3 regions of the Megasphaera sp. ASD88 genome follow, and region 2 is predicted to be linked to each of the others. Evidence: riboswitches for the same ligand, from Rfam matches in the RefSeq annotation. Region 2 holds a riboswitch; each other region holds the start of a gene.

Region 1 (7,884 bases), on a different contig from region 2:
TTCATACGAAACGATGGCGACCGTATTCGATAGGTTCAGACTCCGCGCTTCTTCGGCCATGGGCACGCGGAAGCAGCTGTCCGGATACTGCTTAAGCAATTCTTCCGGCAAGCCCTTCGTTTCCTTGCCGAAGACGAGCATGTCGTCTTCTTGAAACTGAATATCGGCATAACACTGGTTTGCCTTTGTCGTCAAATAAAAAAAGCGGTGGCCTTTGTATTTTTCCAGCACTTCATCGAAGTTTTCATGAACCTGTACATCTACGAGATGCCAATAATCAAGGCCGGCGCGCTTTAAATGCTTGTCGTCGATAGAAAACCCCAAGGGTTTTACCAAATGCAGCGTCATCTTATTCGCCGCGCATAACCGGGCTACGTTGCCCGTATTGCCGGGAATTTCCGGCTCTACCATTACAATATGCATAGTATCAATCACTCTCCAACGAATATTGTACAAGATTTCCCGTAGGAGCACAAGAGGAAAGGCCGGCCATGTATTCATTGATTTTTTTTATCATGCATGGTATAATATAAATAATAATTATTCTTTAATTATTATTTTCAAAAATCAAAAGAGAGGTGTTTTCACATGGATACATTTGATAACATTGCCCAGTACCCCATCTACTTTGCCCCCGGCTGTCGCCTCATGCAGCTGGAACCTGCCATGGTTTCGGAAGTGTACGATTACCTGCGGAAATTATTCGGCAACATCCGCCTGTACACGCGCTGCTGCGCCTTTGACGACGCCAAACAGCACGATGAAGAAGCCGTTTTCATCACCTTGTGCGACTCGTGCTTCAAAATCTACGGCGAAACGTACGCCAACCTCCACATGCGCGATTTCTGGAGCGTATACGACGAATACAAGACCATCTATCCCTTAGGCGACAACGAAGCCAAACTCCGCGACGCCTTGGACTCAACCATGTGCGCTCCCGCTCCGATTAAAGCGATGCGCCCCTTCTTCGACGAATGGAAGACCTGGAGCACCAGCCACCGGGAACCGGAAAAATAAGGAGGCTCCTCCCATGAAATTCACGTACTACGGTCATGCAGCCTTTTCGCTGTCTGACGAAACGACTACGATTCTCTTCGACCCGTTTATTACGGACAATCCGTGGACAAACGTCTGTCCCGCCGACATTGACTGTCAGTACGTCGTCTTGACCCACGCCCACGGCGACCACTACGGCGACGTCGAAGCCATCGCCAAGAAAAACGACGCCTTAGTCGTCAGCACGGCTGAAGTAGCGGGCAAAGCGGCCGCTGCAGGCTGCCGGGCTCACGCGATGCACGTCGGCGGCAGTGCCTCTTTTCCCTTCGGCACGATTCGCCTGACGCCGGCCTTTCATGGATCGGGCGTCGAAGGCGGCATGGCCTGCGGCGTCATCGTCGAATTCGGCGGCAAGCGCGTCTACTTCGCCGGCGATACGGGTCTGTTTTCAGACATGAAAATCCTCGACCGCTTCGGCAAGATCGACTGCGCCATTCTCCCCATCGGCAACAACTTTACCATGGGCATAGACGACGCGGCCTTGGCGGCCTTGTGGATTCAGCCGAAGTTCGTCATCCCCGTCCACTACAAGACGTGGCCGATCATCGACGCCGACCCGCAGGAATATAAGCAGCTTACGGAAAGCAAGTACAATATTCCCGTCCAGGTCGTCGAACCGGGAACGACATACGAATTCTAAACAACTGCATAAACAAGAAACGGCCCTGTCGTGAAAGTATCTCCTTTCATGGCAGGGCCGTATTTCATATATTTATCTTCTTTCGTATTCCCGTTCTACGCGCTGTTCCAGCAGGGCCGCTTCGCGTTCGATGCGCTGAATGGCCTCGGTCATATCCCGCACGTACTGCTCGTCTGTAATAGACTGTAAATTGACGCGGACGCTGTAAAAAGCCGACCGCATGGCAGAGCGGGCGTTCATGGCCGCAATGGCTCCGTCCGTAATAACCCACTTATTGCCGTAGCGCACGGTCTGCTCCGCCAGCTGCACGAGGACGAAAATATCCTTTCCCAGAGAAAAGGGGATTTCCGCCGCTTCCTTGAAGGCCTGCTGCACAATGTCTTTCCGATTGGGCGTATCCTTAGGGAGCCGCACGGCCCGGATTACGCCGTCAAAAGCCGCCGCGTCCTCGGCAATACCGGCCAGATAGCGTATGCGCAGGTCTCGGGCCTGTTCCTTAATGGATTCCATCAGCTTGGCCACGTCTTCATACCCTTTTTTACCGAGGGTCAGGTTTGCCACCATCTCGACGAGGGCCGCCGCCGAGGCCGCCGTCATGGCCGCGATGCCGCCGCCGCCGGGAACAGGCTCCTTAGAAGCCGTCGCTTCCAGCAGGGCGTCGAGGGGCATGGACTGGAAGCGGCTGAAATCGGGCTTAGAACAATCCTGTGATAACGCCATTTTCATCGATATCCATTCTATTAGCAGCAGGAACCTTCGGCAAGCCCGGCATCGTCATAATGTCGCCAGTCTGGCAGACGATAAAGCCTGCACCGGTGCAGACGCGCACGTCCTTGACGGTAACGGTGAAGTCCTTCGGCGCGCCGAGGAGAGACGGATCGTCGGACAAGGAATACTGCGTCTTCGCTACGCAGAGAGGCATCTTGTCGAGGCCGAATTTTTCCAGCTCGGCCACCTGTTTCTGCGCTTTGCTTTCAAAGACGACGCCTGCGCCGCCGTAAATCTTTTTGACGATCGTTTCCATCTTCTGGGCGATGGTGTCGTTTACGTCGTACAGCGGCTTGTACGGCGTCTGCGGCTGGGCGATGAGCTGCAGTACCTCTTCTCCCAATTCTACGCCGCCCTTGCCGCCTTCGGCCCAGCAGTTATTGAGGGCTGCGTCGACGCCGTAATCGGCGCAGAGCTGGCGGAGCGTCGCGATTTCCGCATCCGTATCGGTAGCAAATTTATTGATGCCGACGACGACGGGAACGTCGTAGGTACGCATATTTTCCACGTGCTTAGCCAAATTGGCAAAGCCCTTCTTCAAGGCTTCGATATTTTCTTCCTGCAAGTTCTTCTTGTCTACGCCGCCGTGCATTTTAAGAGCCCGGACTGTTGCGACGACGACGACGGCGTTCGGTTTAATGCCGGCGAAACGGCACTTAATGTCCATGAATTTTTCCGCGCCGAGGTCTGCGCCGAAACCGGCTTCCGTAACGGCGATCTCGCCCATCTTGAGGGCCAGCTTCGTAGCGACGACAGAGTTGCAGCCATGCGCGATGTTGGCGAAGGGGCCGCCGTGTACGAGGGCCGGCGTGTGCTCGATCGTCTGGACGAGGTTCGGCTTGATGGCGTCCTTCATGAGGATAGCCATTGCGCCTTCGACGCCGAGCTGGCGGGCCGTCACGAGGTTGCCGTCCAAGTCATAAGCTACGGTGATGTCACCCATGCGCTTCTTCAAGTCCATGAGGTCGCTGGCCAGGCACAGGGCCGCCATGATTTCCGAGGCAACGGTAATCATGAAGTGGTCTTCCCGCGGGAATCCGCAGACCTTGCCGCCCATGCCGACGACGATGTTGCGCAGGGCCCGGTCGTTCATGTCCATGACGCGCTTCCAGATGACGCGGCGCACGTCGATGCGCAGGGCGTTGCCCTGATGAACGTGGTTGTCGATGGCAGCGGCCAGAAGATTGTTGGCCGCCGTAATAGCGTGCATGTCGCCTGTAAAATGGAGATTAATATCTTCCATCGGCAGTACCTGCGAGTAGCCGCCGCCGGCAGCGCCGCCCTTAATGCCGAATACGGGGCCAAGGGAAGGTTCGCGAAGGGCGACGACGGCCTTATGCCCCATGTAGTTCAGCGCCTGGGCGAGGCCGATCGTCGTCAGCGTCTTGCCTTCGCCGGCCGGCGTCGGCGTAATAGCCGTGACGAGGACAAGCTTGCCGTCTTCGTTTTTCGAAAGGCGCTTGATAGCGTCAAAGGAAATCTTTGCCTTATATTTACCGTATAATTCCAAATCATCGTCAGTTAATCCGACTTTTTCCGCAATCTTTACGATCGGTTCCAGCGCGGTCTGCTGTGCAATTTCAATATCGCTTAATACCTGTGCCATGATTTGCGTCACTCCTGTTCGTAGCATAAAAAAATACCGACACTTCTGGAAATGTTGCCCAGACGGTCGGCTTCGCGTCAATCATGCTCCCCGTGGTTGATTCCACTTCCGTCAGTCACATGATTATGGACTTATTATACAAGAATTCTCCGTATACTGTCAATGACATTTGCCCCTTCTCCGCTGGATACAGCCTGGCTCCACAAAAATCAAAAAAAGGGGAAATCACCTGGCCCATGTCAGCTAGTACGAAAAGAAGCCGGTTCACAGAGAACCGGCTTACAGGCCATAGCAGTATGATTATATGTCGATTTCCTGTACGTCGCCGAAGGATACGGGGCCGCCGATAAAAATGCTGCGCAGCTCCTTGTCTTCTCCTTCTACGGCCGCGGCGATGGCAATCGCGCCGCCAGGCTGCTGAATCGTGCAGGACACGTTCTTTTTGCCTACGCAGGCCAGGGCCGCCGCTACAGCCGCCGAGCCTGAGCCGCAGCTCTGTTCCCAGTACAGCGTATCCGTCTCCGTCACGTATACGGCGGGGACCATATGCAGATGGGCCGGGTCAAAGAGGACGAGGCCGAACGCGTCCAGCTGTTCGTCCGACGCATAGTCCTGCAAGGCCGTCCAAAACATGTCCTTGTATTCCATTTCCGCTCCAGAGGCAAAGTGGACGAAATGAACGATGCCCGGCAGCTCGACGCGGAAAAAGCGGCTCGGCATGCCGCCTACGTCGAGAAGAACTGCTTCGACAGACAAGGGCAGGGGCATTTCGATATAGGCGTCGTAGGCCCCGTCGGGGCGCTTTTTCGCCTGGGCCTGGAGAATGCCTTCGCAGCCCGAACAGGACACGGCATATTCGCCCCTATCTCCACCGGCCAGCTGCAAGGCATAGGCCGCAGCGGAGCGGGACGCGTTGCCGCAGAATTCGCCGCCCATCATGTCGACGCGTAGCGGCTGGCCTTCCGTCATGGATAAATACGCGACCTGCTCGGCGTCGACGCCCTTATCTTTCAGGAGCTTTGCTGCCAAGAAGCTACGCTGTTCCGGCGCGACATCGCTCAGCACAAATAAGGTCGTATTACCGCTGGGGTCTGCTTTTACATATTGCAGTTTCACGTTGCTCAACTTCCTTTCTATCTGATAAAAAAGGTACCGGCCATGCCGATACCTTTTTCTGTAATGCGACTTTTATTTCTTGACGAGTTCTTCTTCTACCTGAATGTGAAGTTCGTGAAGTTGTTTTTTCGTAACTTCCGACGGAGCTTCGCTCATAGGGTCGATAGCGTTCTGCGTCTTCGGGAAGGCGATGACGTCGCGGATGGACTTGCGTTTGAGCATGAGCATGATCATGCGGTCCAGGCCGAAAGCCAAGCCTCCATGAGGAGGAGCACCGTATTCGAAGGCCCGGAGCAGGAAGCCGAATTTCTGTTCCGCTTCTTCTGGCGTAAGGCCGATAGCCTTAAATACGCGCTGTTGCAAATCAGGCTGGTAAATACGGAGGGAACCGCCGCCCAGTTCGACGCCGTTGAGAACGAGGTCGTATGCCTTGGCATAGACGTGAGCCGGGTCTGTTTCCAGTTTATCCAGGTCTTCGTCGCGGATAGCCGTGAACGGATGATGCATGGCGACGTAGCGTTTTTCTTCTTCGCTGTATTCGAACATGGGGAAATCAACGACCCAGGTGAAGGCGAATTTGCTTTCGTCGATCATGTTCATGCGGCGGGCCATTTCCTTACGCAGTTCGCCGAGAGCTGCTGCGACGACGGCCGGTTTGTCGGCAATCATGAGAACCAAGTCGCCCGTTTCGCTGCCGCACTTTTCGCCGATAGCTTTGAGCGTATCTTCGCCGAGGAATTTCTTAACCTGCGATTTCAGCGTGCCGTCTTCCATGAAGCAGATCCATGCCAGGCCCTTGGCGCCGTAGCGGGATACGTATTCGACGAGGTTGTCCAGTTCGCGGCGCGGAATGCCGGCGTCGCCCTTGACGTTGATGGCCTTGACCTGGCCGCCGTTGTCGACAACGGAGCGGAACACTTTGAATTCCGTATCGCGGACGAGGTCCGTAATGTCGGTAAACTTCATATCGAAGCGCAGGTCCGGCTTATCAGAGCCGTAGTTTTCCATGGCGTAGTCCCAGGTCATGCGGTGAATCGGCAGTTCTACGTCGTGGCCCAGCGTTTCCTTGAAGATATAGTGAACCATTTCTTCGACGAGCGTCAAGATTTCTTCCTGATCCATAAAGGACATTTCCATGTCCAGCTGAGTGAATTCAGGCTGGCGATCGGCGCGCAGGTCTTCATCGCGGAAGCAACGGGCGATCTGATAGTAGCGGTCCATGCCGGAAATCATGAGCAGCTGTTTGAAAATCTGCGGAGACTGGGGCAAGGCATAGAACTTGCCTTCGTTGACGCGGCTCGGTACGAGGTAGTCGCGGGCGCCTTCAGGCGTGCTCTTGCACAGCTCCGGCGTTTCGATATCGATAAAGCCGTGTTCGTTCAGGAACGTGCGCATAGCGTGTTTTACTTTATGGCGCATGATGAGGTTGTTCTGCATTTCCGGACGGCGCAGGTCGAGATACCGGTATTTCAAGCGGATCTTTTCATCGACGTCGATGTTGTCTTCAATGTAGAACGGCGGCGTCTTGGACGAGTTGAGAATACGCAGCTCTTCGCAGCGGATTTCAATCGTGCCGGTCTTCATCTTCGGGTTTACCGTATCCTTATCGCGCATGCGCACGACGCCGCGGACAGCCAGAACGTATTCCGTACGGACCTGTTCGGCCTTTTTAAAGGAAACTTCTTCGTAATCCGGCGAGGCTACGACCTGTACAATGCCCGTACGGTCGCGGAGATCGATGAAAATCAATCCGCCGTGGTCGCGGCGGCGTTCCACCCAGCCGCACAGAATTACTTCTTTGCCATTGTCCGCTTCGCTGACTTCAGCGCAATATTGCGAGCGGTGCAAACCTTCCATTGTATCCATGAATGAATCATCCCTTCTTATGTGTTTCCATATATGCAACAATTCCGTCGATCGGAACGCTGACTTGCTCTTTCGTAGCCATATCGCGGACCTGAGCCTGGCCGGCGGCCAGCTCTTCTTCGCCGATAATGACGGTATAATCGGCTTCCAGGCGGTTCGCCGATTTCATCTGCCCCTTCATGCTGCGGCCCATCGTGTCGATTTCGGCATACATGCCCTTGGCACGAAGCTGCTGCTGGAGGCTGAAGGCTTCCGTCTTAGCCGCGTCGCCGAGGGCTACGATGAATACGGGCCGCTTCTTTTCCACCGGCGGCAGCAGGCCTTGCTCCTTCAAGGTCAGGAGTAGCCGTTCCATGCCGATGGCAAAGCCGATGCCCGGCGTCGCCGGACCGCCCACTTCTTCGATGAGGCCGTCATAGCGGCCGCCGCCGCAGACCGTACTCTGAGCCCCTAAGGGAGCGTACATGATTTCAAAGGCCGTATTCGTATAATAATCCAAGCCGCGGACAAGGCGCGGGTCCAATTCGTAAGGAATGCCGATCTTCGTCAGGTATTCCTGAACCTTCGCAAAGTGTTCCTTGCAGTCGTCGCAAAGGTTGTCCGTCAGCTCGGGAACGCCGACAGCCGCCTGCTTGCAGCCTTCTTCCTTGCAGTCGAGGACGCGCAGGGGATTCTTTTCCAGACGGGCCTTGCAGTCGTCGCAGAGCTGCTCTTTTTTATCGGCGAAGAAATCGAGGAGCTTCTGCCGGTAAATGGGACGGCATTTCGGGCAGCCGACGGAATTGAGATGAAGGACTAAGTCGTTCAGTCCCAATTCGCGGAACAGCTGAAA
Region 2 (7,884 bases):
GGTCACCTTGGCTTGCCTGCTCTTCGGCGTTGTTTTGAACTACCTCATTCCGGATTCCAAGCTGTTCCTGTACATCTACAGCGCCAGCGTATTCCCCGGCATGGTTGCCTGGTTCGTACTGGCTTACTCGCAGAAGAACTTCCGCAAACGCTGGGGTGAAAAAGCGATGGCTGAACACCCGTTCAAATCGCCGCTCTTCCCGTACGCTAACTATTTCTGCCTTATCTTCCTCGTTCTCGTTACCATCGGCATGTGGGTCAACCCCGATACGCGTATGTCCCTCATCGCCGGCTGGACCTTCATGATCATCGTTACGGCCGGATATTTCCTGGCTGGATATCGTAAGAACGAATATAATGAAGACGGCACCTTAAAAGCAAAACACTAATTCATACTAAAAGGAAGCATGCGTCTGCGTGCTTCCTTCTGTATGATACTTGCTTTAATTGGATTTAAATTATGACAGATATATTTATTTTACTGTCTAGTCAAAACGGACAAAGTAAGATATAATATAGAATACTCACAGTAATAAATCAAAAGGAGATGTTGTATCATCATGGCAGTAGAAGTTATTAGCACGACAAACGCTCCGGGCGCAGTAGGCCCGTACTCCCAGGCTATCAAAGCTGGTGATTTCCTCTTCGCATCCGGTCAGGTTCCCCTCGTTCCGGAAACGGGCAAAATCGTAGCAGGCGGCGTTACGGCTCAGGCTGAACAGAGCATGAAAAACGTCGGCGCTATCTTGGAAGCCGCTGGCCTTTCCTATGACGATGTCGTTAAAACGACGGTATACTTGGCTAACATCAGCTTCTTCGGCGCTGTTAACGAAGTATACGCTAAATATTTCAACAAAACGTTGCCGGCTCGTTCCTGCGTAGAAGTCGCTGAACTCCCGAAGGGCGCTCTCGTAGAAGTCGAAGTTATCGCATACTGCGGCAAATAATCTGACATAGCCTTGAAAAAAGTCTCCGGCGCGCAGCCGGAGATTTTTTTGGTCAAAAGCAGAGAGGCATTTGGATGTGAGAAAAATTTTTTGATAAATTTTGAAAAAAGGCTTGCATTTTCTTATCAGATGGTGTAACATATAAAACGTCCTTTGGAGAAAGAAATGACATGGACCGTTAGCTCAGCTGGCAGAGCACCTGACTCTTAATCAGGGTGTCCAGGGTTCGATCCCCTGACGGTCCACCACATACTACCTATGCAGAACATCACTGCATAGGTATTTTTTTTGCAGAAAATGCTCTATTCTTGATTTTACAGGCGGCAGGACGGTATAATGAATCTGTATATATAATGTTTATAATACAATCATACGGACGGCTATATGATGGATTGAGGAGAGATATATCATGATTACTTGCAACAGTAACGGCAGTATGGACGTCGTGGCGATCGGCGTCGATACGCGGATGCTGGCTTTATCCCGCATTCCTAAGGAAGACGGGGAACTGATTCGGGCCTATGTGGAAGCGCATGAAGACGTCATGCATTATACGTCCCTGCGCGTGTTTCACTGCCTGACGGAAGGCCGGAGTAAGACCTATTTTTTGATTGGATTGCATAAGAAACCCATACGGTATGCTACGTATGAAGATTTTCTGACGGCGAAGCGCCTCATGGCCGCGGCGATGGCCGAAGGCGTGTCGGAGCTGGCCGTCATGGTCGACACGCTGGAAATGGATATCGGCGCCTTAATTGACGGCTTATTATATCGGAACTACGAATTCCTGCATTATAAAAGCGACGCGAAGGGGCGGACTGTCCGCAGCATCAACCTGGTTACGTCGAGCTTGGAAATCAAGGCCTTCAATACGATGTGCTACATGTATTCCGCCATATACGAAGGCGTGTACATGGCCCGCAATTTGGTCAACATGCCGCCGAACGAGCTGACGCCGCGGCGGTTTTCGGAAATCGTATCGGCCGTCGTCAAGGGCGACAATATTACCGTCGAGATGCTCAATAAATGGGCGCTGGAAAAGCGGAAGATGGGCGGTATCGTCGCTGTCGGCAAGGGCAGCATGAACCCGCCGCAGCTCATGACGATAACCTATAAGGGCGACCCGGACAGCAAGGACATGCTGGGCATCGTCGGCAAGGGCGTGACCTACGACAGCGGCGGCTTATCCATCAAGAGCCAGGCTAATCAGGAATTCATGAAGGACGACATGGCCGGCGCGGCTGCGGCTGTCGGCGTCATACGGGCTCTCATGTTGCTGAAATATCCCGTCAATGTCGTCGCTGTGATTCCGCTGGTAGAAAATATCCCGTCGGGCATGGCGTACCACGTCGACGATGTCTTGACGATGTACGGCGGCAAAACGGTGGAAATCAAAAATACCGATGCCGAAGGCCGCCTGATCCTAGCCGACGCCGTGTCCTATGCCCAGGAGCTGGGGGCGACAAAGCTCATCGACCTGGCTACCTTGACCGGCGCCTGCGTAACTGCCTTGGGAACGGTGCGTTCCGGCATGATCGGCAACCATCAGGAATGGATGAACCGCTTCTTCGACGTGGCCGCGGCGGTTCACGAAAAGGTGTGGCAGCTTCCGGCTGACCGGGAATATGAAGACCTCCTCAAAAGCGACGTGGCGGACCTCAAGAATACGGGCGGCCGCGACGGCGGGGCGATTACGGCGGGCTTGTTCATCAAGCAGTTTGTCCATCCCGACATTCCATGGATTCACCTGGATATTGCCGGTACGGCCTTTTGCGAGAAAAAGGACGAAACGGGCTTTTTCGGCGCGACCGGCGTCGGCGTCAAGTCCATTTTGGAATTGTTGAAAGGAGGAGCCAAGTGAAAGTCGATTTGCACATGCATACGACCTGCTCCGACGGCGTGTATACTCCCGAGGAGCTGACGAATTTGGCTGTCCAGGCCGGGCTGGACGTCATGGCTATTTCCGACCACGACACGATTGATGCCTATACGACGGGCTGCCGGCTGAACCCCGGCGTCCGCATCATTCCGGCGATGGAAATGAGCTCCGATTACGACGGCGAGGACGTCCACGTTCTGGGCTATTACCTCGATACGGAAAACGCTGCCCTGCAGGAGTACTGCGCGCAGTTTAAGCTGCGCCGTCAGATGCGGGCCATGGAAATCGTCGAGCGCTGTGAGTCCTTAGGCTATGTCCTCGACAGGGAGCAAATCGAAGGCGTATTAGCTCGCGGCGGCACTATCGGCCGGCCCCACATCGCGCGTATGCTCGTGGCTAAGGGGTACTTTCCCGACGTGACGGCCGTCTTTGATGCGATATTATACCGCGGCGGCCCGGCCTACGTGCCCTATCGCCGCAAGTCGATTGATGAATGTATCGAGCTGATCCACCAGGCCGGCGGGTTGGCCGTGCTGGCGCATCCGGGGCTGCTTCACGCGGCGCTGCCGCACGTACTGACGCATTCCTTCGACGGTATCGAGGTATATCATCCAAAGAATCGGGGGCGCTATGAAGAATTTTTAGCCGTCGCCGAGGAAAAGGGCTGGTATGTCGGCGGCGGCTCGGATTTCCACGGCACGACGGGGCGCTATCCGGAGCAGGTCGGCATATTCTCCTTTGATACGGAGCGCGTAGAGCCTTTGCTGCAATATAAGAAGAAATAGGTGAACGCTATGAAAGTCATCGGATTTATCGGAGCCAGCGGTACGGGAAAAAGTCATCACGCCCTGGACGTGGCGTACGACCATCATATTTCCTGTATCATTGACGACGGCCTGCTGATTTATCAAAATCGCATCGTCGCCGGCCGCTCGGCCAAGGAAGAAACGAACCGCATGAAAGCTGTCCGCCGGGCGATCTTTCTGCAGAAAGAGCATGCTCAAAGCGTAAAAGAAGCCCTGGACGAGCTGCAGCCGGATCAGCTTCTCATTTTAGGGACGTCGAAGCACATGATACACCGCATCTGCGAGGCCCTGGAGCTGCCCGAAGCGGATTCGTACATTCGCATTGAAGACGTGTCGTGCCCCGTCGAAATTGAAAAGGCCCGAACGATCCGTATCAACGAGGGAAAGCACATCATTCCCGTGCCGACGATGGAGCTCAAGCCGCGCTTCCGCGGGTATTTGCTGGCGCCCATCCATTCCCTGCTGACCCGGCGGAATCAAAAGGCTCCGGATTTCGAGCATTCTGTCGTGCGTCCCGTTTTCAGCTATTACGGGAAATTGACCTTTTCCAACGAAATGCTGGAGCATCTGATTATCCATCGCCTGCGGCAGATAGGCGGACTGGCAAAGGTCAACCGCCTGCGGATCGATAAAAACCGCGAGTCGGAAGGGAACGGGCTGGCCGTATTTTTAGTCGTAACGGTATATTACGGCGAAAATCTGAAAAAACTCATGAGCACTATCAAAAAGGGACTGCAGCAGGATATAGAATATACGACGGGCATGTCCTTTGAGATTTTGAAAATTACAGTGCGCGGCGTCGTACTGCGATAGAAGGGGAGATAGCGTGTCAGGTACAGAATTATTGATGTTGGGAACGGGAAATGCGATGGCTGTGCGCCGGTATAACACGTGCTTTGCCGTCCGTACGGCTGAGGGACAATGGTTTTTAACCGATGCCGGCGGCGGAAACGGCATTTTCCGGCGCTTGGAAGACGGCGGCGTCGCCTATACGGATTTGCATTATATGTTTGTAACCCACGGCCATACGGACCATATCATGGGCGTCCTCTGGGTCATGCGCAAGATCGCTTCGCTGATGGGCTCCGGCGCATACGACGGGAAGTTCCACATTTATTGTCACGACGTGGTGAAGCAAATGCTGCTGTCTATGGCGGAAATGATGTTTAAAAAGAAGGATTTTGCCTGTATTGGCAAGAATATCTGCATTCACGAATTGAAAGACGGCGACACGGTGGAGTTTCTCGGCCTGTCCCTTACGGCCTTTGATATCTGCTCGACCAAGGCCAAGCAATTCGGATATCTATTGACCTTCCCCGACGGCATGAGGCTGACCTGTCTGGGCGACGAGCCGTATAACGAGCGCTGCCGGCAGTACGCCGAGGGAACGGATTGGCTGCTGGCCGAGGCCTTTTGCTTATACGAGCATAGAGATCTGTTCCGGCCCTATGAGAAGAACCACAGCACGGTAAAGGACGCGGCGGAAACGGCGGCTTCTCTCGGCGCGGCGCGTTTGGTGCTGTACCACACGGAAGAAAAGACCGGCAGCAGCCGGAAGGGGCTGTATACGGAAGAAGCGAAGGCCTATTACGGCGGCGCCGTGTACGTCCCCGAAGATATGGAGCGGATCGCGCTCAGCCGCTGAAGCGCAGACTGATGGATTATATAAAGGAGTCGTTCGATGATACAGCTTATACTTTGCGGATTGGTAACGGGCTTGTTATATTTTTGGAATTATAAATACTGCAAACTCAGCGCGGACCCGGCCTATGCGCTGCAAAACCCGATTATGCTGCGCATCAGTTCTATAGCGCGCAGTGTCGGCACGCCGGCGTTTCTGGCCTTTCTCTTTTATACTGTGGAGTGGAGCGCCGTCTATTATCTGGTCAGCCTGTTTGTCGGCATCCTTGCGGCCGGCTTGGCTTATAAAGGCGGCAAGGGAAGGGGCTTCATGCATTTTATGGGGATTATCTCCTGGATTCCCTGGGTGTGCCTCAACGGAATGTTGTTATATTTGATTATGAAATCATTATAGTAAACGGAAAGGTTGTGAAGACAATGGCAGAACGAACTCTTTCCTGCGCCGACTGCGGCGTAGTGAACTGCAACGTCATGAACAAGGAATATCCCGATTTCTGCGTGACGACGCACATGGATGAAGACGTGAAACGAGAAGCCTTAGCACTGTATGAGCAGGACGACAATCAGCAGGTCATGCAGACGGCGGCTGGCGTCGAATGCGACGGCTATTTAAAGTGGTGCCGCGTCCAGGAGACTATTGAATTTGCCAAACGCATGAATTTCCATAAAATCGGCATTGCGACTTGTGTCGGCCTGATACAGGAAACGCGGATGCTGGCGGGGATTCTGCGCAAGCACGGCTTCGAAGTTTTCGGTATGGCCTGCAAGGCCGGCGCTGTTCCCAAGGTAGAGCTGGGAATTGACGAAAAATGCAATGCTGTCGGCGTCAACGCCTGCAATCCCATCCTCCAGGCCAAGATGCTCAATGCCAAGCATACGGATATGAATATCGTCATGGGCTTGTGCGTCGGCCACGACAGCTTATTTTACAAATATTCCGAGGCCCTGACGACGACGTTGGTCGTCAAGGACCGCGTGACGGGCCATAATCCCGTGGCGGCATTGTATACCAGCCAGTCCTATTATAAGACGAAATTATAAGCCGAGCGAGCGTATCGCTAAAAGGCGCTGCCCTTGTCTGTTTCCCATTGACACAGGGCGGCTGCGCCTTGTATAATGAAACAGAAGCATGTGACTGACGGAAGTGGAGCTACCACGGGGAGCATGGTTCATTACAGCCGACCGTCTGGGCGAAGGTTCCAGAAGTGTCGGTATTTTTATTTTTGCCAGGAAATTTCTTATTTTCAGGAGGTAATACTAATGAAAGAATTGCAATTGAAATACGGCTGCAATCCGAATCAATCATCGGCAAGAGTATACATGAAAGACGGCAGCGACCTGCCCTTTGAAGTCATGAACGGCCGTCCGGGCTACATCAATCTGCTCGACGCCTTCAACAGCTATCAGCTGGTCAAGGAATTGAAGGAGGCGACGGGCCTTCCCGCCGCGGCGTCCTTTAAGCACGTCAGCCCGGCCGGCGCTGCCGTCGCGACCGACATGAGCGATACGCTGAAAAAAATCTATTATGTAGACGACTTGAAATTATCTCCCCTCGCTTCGGCCTATGCCTGTGCCCGCGGTGCAGACCGCATGAGCTCCTACGGCGACTTCGTCGCCTTGTCGGATATTTGCGACGCCGAAACGGCGACGCTGCTGAAACGGGAAGTATCCGACGGCGTTGTAGCTCCGGGATATACGGACGAAGCCCTGGCTATTCTCAAGACGAAGAAAAAGGGCAACTACTGCGTGCTGAAAATCAATGCCGATTACGTTCCTCAGCCTGTCGAATCGAAGGACGTATACGGCATTACCTTTGAACAGGAACGCAACAATGCCAAGATTACGGCCGACTTGTTCCAGAACCGCCCGACGAAAAATAAGGACATCCCCGAAGCGGCGCAGCGCGACTTGCTCATAGCGCTGATTACCCTGAAATATACGCAGTCCAACTCGGTCTGTTACGTCAAGGACGGCATGACCATCGGCGTCGGCGCAGGCCAGCAGTCCCGCGTTCACTGCACGCGCCTGGCCGGCAACAAGGCCGATATCTGGTGGCTTCGCCAGAATCCGAAGGTATTGGCCCTGCCGTTCCGCGACGACGTGCGCCGTCCGGACCGGGACAACGCCATCGACGTATATATTTCCGACGACTACGAAGACGTGCTGGCTGACGGCGTATGGCAGAATCTGTTTACCCAGCAGCCGGAACCTCTTACGAGAGAAGAAAAGAAGGCCTGGATCGGTCAGCTTCACGGCGTAGCGCTGGGCAGCGACGCCTTCTTCCCCTTTGGCGACAACGTAGAACGGGCCCACCGTAGCGGCGTCGATTACATCGCTCAGGCCGGCGGCTCCATCCGCGACGACAACGTCATCGAAACGTGCGACAAATACAATATTGCCATGGCGATGACCGGCTTGCGGTTGTTCCACCACTAAGATATATCAAGAGCGTCCCCTCTGGGGACGCTTATTTTACAGCCTTCTTTTTCTTGACTTAGAGCGTACTTCATGTGATACAATGAAGATGTTTATGAGAATGAGTTTATCGGGAGGTAGGTTATGGAAAAAGCAAAAGTATATTTTACGGATTTTCGCTGTAAAGTAGGTACAAA
Region 3 (7,884 bases), on a different contig from region 2:
ACAAAGAGGAATACAGGGAACGCTTCGATATCGTGACCAGCCGGGCTGTAGCCCGCCTGCAGATATTGGCCGAATGGGCCCTTCCCTATACGGCTCGCCAAGGCATATTTATCTCCTTAAAAGGCGCCCAGTACGAGGAAGAGCTGGCCGAAGCCCAAAAGGCCCTGTCCATCCTCGGCGGCGCGGTGGCGGAAGTCCGCCCCGTCCATTTGCCGGGGCTGGATGACAAGCGGGCCGTCCTGTATATCAAAAAGACGAAGAAATGTCCGGCCAAATACCCGCGCAAGCCGAAAATGGCCGCTAAAAATCCGTTGTAATCATCTATAAGTTTATGCTCAAGGGAGGCATGTATCATGTCTTTAAAGAAAACAATCTTAGCTGCGCTGACTGCCTGCGTAGCCCTATCTTCCATAGCCTTCGCCGAAAATCCGGAATCGCCGGCAGTAGCGGCTCAGGCCGCCTACGTCATGGACGCCGATACGGGCGACGAGCTGTACGCCAAACAGCCTGACCTGAGAGGATATCCCGGCAGTACGACGAAGATGATGACCTGTATCGTCGCCTTGGAAAACGGACAAGGCATCATGGATAAGACGATTCGCATTACCGATAAGGCCCTGAGCGTCGAAAGCGATGCCTCTGTCCTCGGCCTGCAGCAGGGCGACCAGATTACCCTGCGCAACGCCCTGACGGGCATGATGCTCGTGTCGGGCTGCGATGCCGCCGTGGCCATTGCGGAAACGGTTGAGCCGACGGAAGATGCCTTCGTCGCAAAAATGAACGCGAAGGCGGCGGCTCTCGGTGCGACCCATACGCATTTCGTCAATCCCCACGGCCTTCCCGACGCCAATCACTATTCGACGGCCCGGGATCTGGCCAAAATTGGGGCTTACGGCATGAAGCTGCCGGCCTTCCGGGATATCGTCAAGCGCAGTACCTTTGACATGCCCTACGTCGACGGCAGCTATAAGCATTGCGTTTCGACGAACGAATTCCTGACTAGCGGGTTCCCCGGAGCAAACGGCATTAAAACCGGCACGACGAATGCCGGCGGGCCGTGCCTCGTCGTTTCGGCGACTCAGAACGGGCGGACGGTCATCGCGGCTATCATGAATTCGGAAGACCGCTACGGCGATGCCCAGGCCCTGATGAAATACGGCTTTTCCGTATTGAAGCCCCTGGAAAACGTCTACATCATCCGCAAGGCCCCGGCAGGTCAGACGCTGACCGAATTGGGCCGGCAGCAGATGGAGCAGGCCAAGGCTGCGGCGGACGCCAAGGCTAAGGGTCAAGCCGCGCAGGAAACAGCTTACGGAACGGACGCCGATACGGCCGACATGGCTGCGGCAGCTGTGAAAAAATCTGCATAATTCTTGACAGGTATGCTCTAAATCCGTATAATCATATCATAACAACGTACCTATACAGTGCAGGACTGACGGAATGAAGTGGAATAACCACGTGGACTGCACGGTGACATACACGCCGACCGTCTGGGCAAGAGTACATCTATTCTTTGTCCAGCCGGCCGGCTTTTTGTATTGCCGCGGCGGGACAAGTCAAAGGAGACGATATCATGAAGAGAAATCGCTGGCTCATTGCCCTGTCCGCCATGGGAATTCATATCTGCATCGGCAGCGTCTACGCCTGGAGCGTCTTGACCAAACCCATTATGGAATCGATGGGCTTTACGCTCCAGCAGACGACGTGGACCTTTTCGCTGGCTATCTTGTTTTTAGGTTTGTCTGCCGGATGCCTGGGAAGCTTCGTCCAAAAGGCCGGCCCCCGCAAGTCGGGCCTCGTGTCGACTTTATTTTTCGTTTCGGCTATGTTCGGCACGGCGGCGGCCATGGAGTTCCGCAGCCTGCCGATGCTGTATCTGTTTTACGGCGTCATCGGCGGCATCGGCCTGGGGACGGGATATATTACGCCTGTCTCGACCCTGGTCAAATGGTTTCCCGACAACCGCGGCTTTGCCACAGGCCTGGCCATCATGGGCTTCGGCTTTGCCAGCATGATCGCCGGTCCGGCGATGCAGCTTCTCGTCGCTAATTTTGGCCTGGCGACGAACTTCCTCATCTTGGGCGCAGTGTATCTCGTCGTCATGACAGCCTCGTCCCTGTACTTAGCGCCGCCGAAGGACGACGAAATACCCCGTCCCGATACAGAGCTGGCGAAGCCATCCGGCCCGGTCTATGCCGATGCCATGCCGCAGTTTTCCCTGAAAGAGGCCATGAAGACCTGGCAGCTCTATACGATTTGGTGGCTCTTTTTCGTCAATATCACCTGCGGCATCGCCCTCCTGGCCGTCGCCTCGCCGATGGCCCAGGAAGTCGTCGGCATGTCGCCCATGGCTGCCGCGTCCATGGTCGGCCTCATCGGCTTTTTGAACGGCGCCGGCCGCATCGCCTGGGCGACCGTATCGGATTATATCGGCCGGGCTAATACGTACGTCCTCTTCTTCTTCATCGAGGCCCTGGCCTTCTTCAAGCTGTCGACGGAAACGAACGCTTTCAGCTTTCAAATCGTCGTGCTGCTCATCATTACCTGCTACGGCGGCGGTTTTTCCTGTATGCCGGCCTACCTCAGCGACCTGTTCGGCACCAAGGCCCTGAGCGCTATCCACGGCCGCATCCTCACAGCCTGGGGGGCCGCCGGCGTGGCCGGCCCCCTGCTTCTGTCGTGGATTAAGGAAACGACGAACAGCTACTCCCTCACCCTGCAGGTCTTCTCGGCCCTCTTCGTCACGTCCCTGCTGGTTATGGCCGTCCTGAAATACAAGACGCGACACGGCATCACTGGTCAGGACGCCTATTGGTCGGCGAGAAAAGCGTCTGTCAAATAGATTTCTGCAATAAAAAATCAGGGTCTTCTCTATGATATATAGATGCAAGAAATAAGAATTGGCAATCAGCGTACTTGCGTCTAACACGACATAACAGAGCCGATCACCGCATGTTCATTTGCGCGTTATCGGCTCTTCATATGTACATCCCGTTTTTGATACTCATGGTATTCTGTTGTTTTATCATAGAACAAAAAAATCATCCAGCGATGATGCATACATTGTTGTCCCTTATAGATGGCGGGGATATTATAATTCAAGACGAATAAACAAAAAGCCGCGACCATTTACAGTGTTGAATGGCCGCGATTTTTTTTATTTCTCTATTCCGTTTTTTCCAGCAAGTCCCCTACCTCGCAGTACAGCACCTTTGCCAGCATGACAAGATACTCTGCCTGAGCTTTGTTGATATTCTTCTGCCGTTGCTCATATTGCTGGATCGTACGCACTGGGATGTTAGACAAATCTGCAAGTTCACGTTGACTCAATCCGGCTTTCTGCCGCAGAAGTTTCAGATTTGTTTCCGGTTTCGCCGCTTTATACATCGCAGTTACCTTATCGACGAACTGGCGAATATCCATTTCATGATAGGGCTGGTAAAGAGCTAGTATATCTTTGATGGGAACATACTGTACGATTTCTGCAAAGCTCATGGATGTTTCCCACTGATAATATGCTAATGCCCAGCCCGTCCAAAATTCCTCGCTTCGAGAGGCGGTGTAGTTCGGTTTGATTCGTTCTCTTTCCACGCCGGACTGCTCAAGTACCTTATACGCAATTTCCACACCGGACATCCCTGAAATAATAGTGAAATCGCCAGTTTCAAAGCGTTCTGCAACGCCGGACTTGATGAACAGATCGAAAAATTCAGCAATATCATATTTGAGATCGTATACTGCAAAGTCCAGCATACGACCAAGAGCTGTACGGGCTTTGTCAAGATAAACCTTATCGTAAGCGTGGATCATCAGGCATCATCTCCTCATCCATAATCTGCATGATATATAAATCGCCGCGCTGACGGCGGTTTCGCTCTACGCTGAAATATTCGCGGCGGGCGGTCTTGTCGCGCAGCATTTTTTTTGCATACCATTCGCTGCTTTCGGCAATCTCGCTGCCGATGAACTTAATTCGCTCAAAGGCCGTCTTGCTTTTGAGAACGAACTGCTGGCCGAGCTTACCCAGATACATTGCATTATTAAGATGACGGTAAGAAATCGTACCATTTATGAAATCCTGTGCAAATGAAAAATAGCTGTCGTCGGCACGATATCCAATGATGGCATCGCAGCTTTCGTAATCGACGGAAAAATTGGCAAGCAGATATTCCTTTGCCTCCCATGCCAGAGCAGAAGGAACATCAAACTCGCGGTTTTGCAGCAGCACTGTAAGCCAATGCAGGATGCAGTATTTCGGTGCATTCAGTTCAAGGATCTGCAGGCCGTCGCACTCGATTTCATAGCAGTTGGCATAGCCATCCTGATGCTTGCCGACTCCCCATTCCTTTGCCATCTCAAGGCTGTCGGTGCAGTAGAAGCCGAGGCCATAGTCATTGTAAGGCTTACCGTATCCAAATAAAGGCTTCTCAATGATATTTGAAGAACCATGATAGAGTTTTTTGATCATAGGGACATCATCTCCCTTTTTATATTTAAAATACTCCTAAAGGAGTATTTTGTCAATGCGGAAAACGATAATAAAAGACACGGCATAACAAAGACGGGATAGGACTGGAAAAAGCAATATACAGAATGTAATGATTTATTCTAAAAAACTGCCTTTTAAATGCTCCCCTATACTATAGGCAAATTTTCCGAGGCGGTTATTCCGAAGCATGTAAGGAGTACCGAGCATATTTCTGCGATTGTAAATGCCGATGGAGACAGAAAAACAGAGTATGTGGATTTTTGTCGGAGAATTAAAGTAAGACGGTGATTTGCAGTCTATTGAAGGGGAAAGAAAAAGCAGGACGGCATAGCAAATTGCCATGTCGTCCTGCATGATATCATTGAATGTGAGTCCAATGGGAAAGATTTTGATTGTTTGTTGTCTGTTTAACAATTCAACTTAGAGTCTCTGCGGAATGCCCGGGCCGACAGGCCAGCCTGTGAGATGCCAGAAGATGAACAAGGCGTACCACATGACCAGGAAAGCCATGGCGTAGGGCATCATGAGGGATAAATAGGTGCCGATGCCGCTGTCTTTTTTGTAACGGCGGATGATTTCCAAGAACAGGGGCAGGAACGGGTTGACTAAGGCGACGGTATTCAGCGCGCCGTCGCCGGCCCGGAAGGCGGCCTGGATAAAAGCCGGATGATAGCCCAGGAGCATGAACATGGGGACGAAGACCGTCGACAAGAGGGCCCATACGGCGGAGCCGCTGGATGTAAAGAGGCCCAGGAGCTGGCCGAAGAGCATGAAGCAGATGAGAGCCGGCAGGCCGGTCATGCCTACGTCTTTCAGGAACAGAGCCCCTTTCATGGCGATCATCGTCGACATGTTGGTCCAGGCGAAGGCTGCGATAAACTGGGCGATGAAAAAGGCCATGACCAAAAAGCCCGACAGGCCTTTGACGGCGTTGGTCATACAATGTATCATGTCGTCGGCGTTTTTGATTTTACGGATCGACACGCCATAGGTCAGGCCGACGGTCAAGAGAAAGCCGCACAGCAGCGGGATGACGCCGCGCAGCAGAGGCGACCCCAGGAGCGAATGGGTCTGGGGATTGCGGAGCAGGCCGTTGTCGGGAAAGGCCATGAGGAAGACGACGGCTAAGTACAGGACGGCGGCGATGAGGGTGTGGCGCAGGGCCTTTTTTTCCTCCGGCGACACGTCGGGAATGGTCAGATTTTCCTGGGCGTGGGCCGGGTCATATACGCCCATGCGCGGTTCGACGAATTTTTCCGTAATGAAGGTCGTCACGGCCGTCAGGTAGAATACGGCGAAGGACATGAAATACCAGTTATCGATCGGCGTGACAGTCATCGTCGCGTCGATAGTACGGATGGCCTGGGTCGTAATACCCGACAAGAGGACGTCCGTCGTGACGATGAGGATGTTGGCCGTAAATCCCGAATAGATGGCGGCCAGGGAACAGGCGAAGCCGACTAAGGGATGGCGTCCCATGGAATAAAACAGCATGGCCGCTAAGGGCGGCATAATGACGATGGCCGCGTCAGAGGCGATATGGCTCATGAGGCTGATGAAGACGACGGCCAGGGTCACGTACTTCCGCGGGATATTGTGCATGGAGTGATGGATGAGCGTCTGGAGCAGCCCCGTTTCCGACGCCACGCCCAGGCCGAAGGTCAGGACGATGATCATGCCCAGGGGCGGGAAATTAATGTAGTTTTTGATGAGGTTCGTCAGGAGCCAGTCCAAGCCTTCAGCGCTGATGAGGCTGCGGATATGGATGATTTCATTGGTCTTGAGATTGACGGCCGTTACGCCGGCCAGCTGCAGGACGTAAGAGCAAAGGGCCAGCACCATGAAGAAAATCAAAAAAAGAATAGCTGGATTGGGAAGCTTGTTGCCTACCCGTTCCAACCATTTGAGAAAAGAGCCGCGCGTGTCGTCGCTTACGGCGACGGCGGCAGCGGTGTGTTTCATACGGATCCCCTCCTATGTAATTATGCTGTAAAGGTATACGTTATCATTCCCCTATTGATATAAAGTAATACTTTACTATAGTAGCGTATTACTTTACACGCAGCATGTCAAGAAAAAGTATTTAATCTATCCATAGGAAATTCGTATGGTTTTAATGTAATGGGGATATAATCGAAAAAATCCCCTGCTTTACCGGCAGGGGACGTCAAATTGTTATTTCCAGATTTCTTTCATAATGTTCTTATACGATTCGTTCAGGTGCTCGATGACGGTCTGGAACAAGGCGTATACGAGGTCGCCGTTCAGCGATTCGTCGGCGCTGACGATGGAAATATCCAGGATCAGGGAGCCCTTGTTGTCAACGTAATACTTAAAGGCCTTGAAGGTCTGGTTGTACGTGTTGAGCAATTTTGCGAGGCCTTCGCTTCCTTCGGGGACCTTCGGGGCGACTAAGATGCGGATGATGCCGTAAATGCTGTCGTCGGCGATGACGATGGTCGGCAGGTTATTGCCGTCGATATTGAGCTGCGAGCGGAAGACGACGGTATGGAAGGGGTCGTCCTTGATTTCGTCGACTGTAAAGACGGACAGATTTTTTTCTTTTAAATATGCCTGGAAGCTTTCGGCTTTTTTATTCATGACAATCACTCCTAATGTAGTAAAATCAGTAAGCTTATACGTTATTATATCATAAATTGCGCCTTCTGGCTTCCGTATTTGCGTCCACCCTGGCAGTTGTTCTGTGATATAAATCACAATATATGATTCGTGCGCATAATTGACTGTTAATGATTGAAAAATACGCAATTATGATAGAAAATGATTGAAAAAGAAAGAATTTGATTGTATAATGCAGGTGTAAAGGAACTTAGCAGAAAGGATGAGGGTCATGCTGACCGAAGAAAGACAAGCTGAAATCATGCGCATCGTCAACGTGCACGGCGCCGTGTCGGTTCAGGAGCTGGTCAATTACCTGGATATTTCCGAATCGACAGTTCGGCGGGATTTGGCTGCCTTGGATGAAGAAGGGCTGCTGCGGCGCGTTCACGGCGGGGCGACGTCCTTGAAGGAAGGGGCCTACGACGCGGCCATGGAAGATTTGCAGGACAAGTACTCCCTGCACATCGGGGAAAAGCGGCGCATCGCCCAGTTTGCCGCCTCTCTGGTCCGGCCGGACGACTTCGTGTATCTCGACGGCGGCTCGACGGTCGAGCAGATGGCCGATTTTCTCGTCGGCTCCGAGGCGTCCTTTGTGACCAGCGGCCTGCCGACGGCCCAGAAGCTGGCCCGCAGTGGCGTAAAGGTGTACGTCCTGCCCGGCCTGGTCAAGGGAAAGACCGAATCGGTCATCGGCAGCGAAATGCGGGACATGCTGAGCCGCTACCACTTTACGAAGGGATTTTTCGGCACGAACGGCCTGACGCCTCAGG

What was found. Region 2 has a riboswitch for ZMP and ZTP ahead of CJ260_RS12020 (phosphoribosylaminoimidazolecarboxamide formyltransferase). Riboswitches for the same ligand answer to the same signal wherever they lie in the genome.
Region 1: it holds a riboswitch for ZMP and ZTP, as region 2 does, so the genes downstream of both, CJ260_RS04870 (formate--tetrahydrofolate ligase) here and CJ260_RS12020 (phosphoribosylaminoimidazolecarboxamide formyltransferase) in region 2, are expected to answer to the same signal.
Region 3: it holds a riboswitch for ZMP and ZTP, as region 2 does, so the genes downstream of both, CJ260_RS02135 (OFA family MFS transporter) here and CJ260_RS12020 (phosphoribosylaminoimidazolecarboxamide formyltransferase) in region 2, are expected to answer to the same signal.

What each region holds. Positions count from the first base shown of each region.
Region 1 covers NZ_NQXW01000005.1:65,586-73,469, forward strand. The annotation lists gene trmL (tRNA (uridine(34)/cytosine(34)/5-carboxymethylaminomethyluridine(34)-2'-O)-methyltransferase TrmL) at 1-423, opposite strand, end outside; gene CJ260_RS04855 (hypothetical protein) at 589-1,017, shown strand; gene CJ260_RS04860 (metal-dependent hydrolase) at 1,031-1,696, shown strand; gene CJ260_RS04865 (cyclodeaminase/cyclohydrolase family protein) at 1,769-2,416, opposite strand; gene CJ260_RS04870 (formate--tetrahydrofolate ligase) at 2,391-4,070, opposite strand; ZMP/ZTP riboswitch at 4,120-4,199, opposite strand; gene CJ260_RS04875 (hypothetical protein) at 4,371-5,186, opposite strand; gene aspS (aspartate--tRNA ligase) at 5,259-7,052, opposite strand; gene hisS (histidine--tRNA ligase) at 7,060-7,884, opposite strand, start outside.
Region 2 covers NZ_NQXW01000036.1:1,381-9,264, reverse strand. The annotation lists gene CJ260_RS12065 (amino acid permease) at 1-388, shown strand, start outside; gene CJ260_RS12060 (RidA family protein) at 560-946, shown strand; tRNA gene CJ260_RS12055 (tRNA-Lys) at 1,119-1,194, shown strand; gene CJ260_RS12050 (M17 family metallopeptidase) at 1,356-2,807, shown strand; gene CJ260_RS12045 (PHP domain-containing protein) at 2,804-3,610, shown strand; gene CJ260_RS12040 (hypothetical protein) at 3,620-4,444, shown strand; gene CJ260_RS12035 (MBL fold metallo-hydrolase) at 4,458-5,276, shown strand; gene CJ260_RS12030 (hypothetical protein) at 5,313-5,666, shown strand; gene CJ260_RS12025 (DUF1847 domain-containing protein) at 5,690-6,313, shown strand; ZMP/ZTP riboswitch at 6,394-6,471, shown strand; gene CJ260_RS12020 (phosphoribosylaminoimidazolecarboxamide formyltransferase) at 6,533-7,708, shown strand; gene CJ260_RS12015 (DUF362 domain-containing protein) at 7,832-7,884, shown strand, end outside.
Region 3 covers NZ_NQXW01000002.1:70,529-78,412, forward strand. The annotation lists gene rsmG (16S rRNA (guanine(527)-N(7))-methyltransferase RsmG) at 1-317, shown strand, start outside; gene CJ260_RS02130 (D-alanyl-D-alanine carboxypeptidase family protein) at 354-1,370, shown strand; ZMP/ZTP riboswitch at 1,422-1,506, shown strand; gene CJ260_RS02135 (OFA family MFS transporter) at 1,577-2,845, shown strand; gene CJ260_RS02140 (helix-turn-helix domain-containing protein) at 3,169-3,813, opposite strand; gene CJ260_RS02145 (DUF3990 domain-containing protein) at 3,794-4,471, opposite strand; gene CJ260_RS02150 (AbgT family transporter) at 4,913-6,454, opposite strand; gene CJ260_RS02155 (YbjN domain-containing protein) at 6,668-7,093, opposite strand; gene CJ260_RS02160 (DeoR/GlpR family DNA-binding transcription regulator) at 7,344-7,884, shown strand, end outside.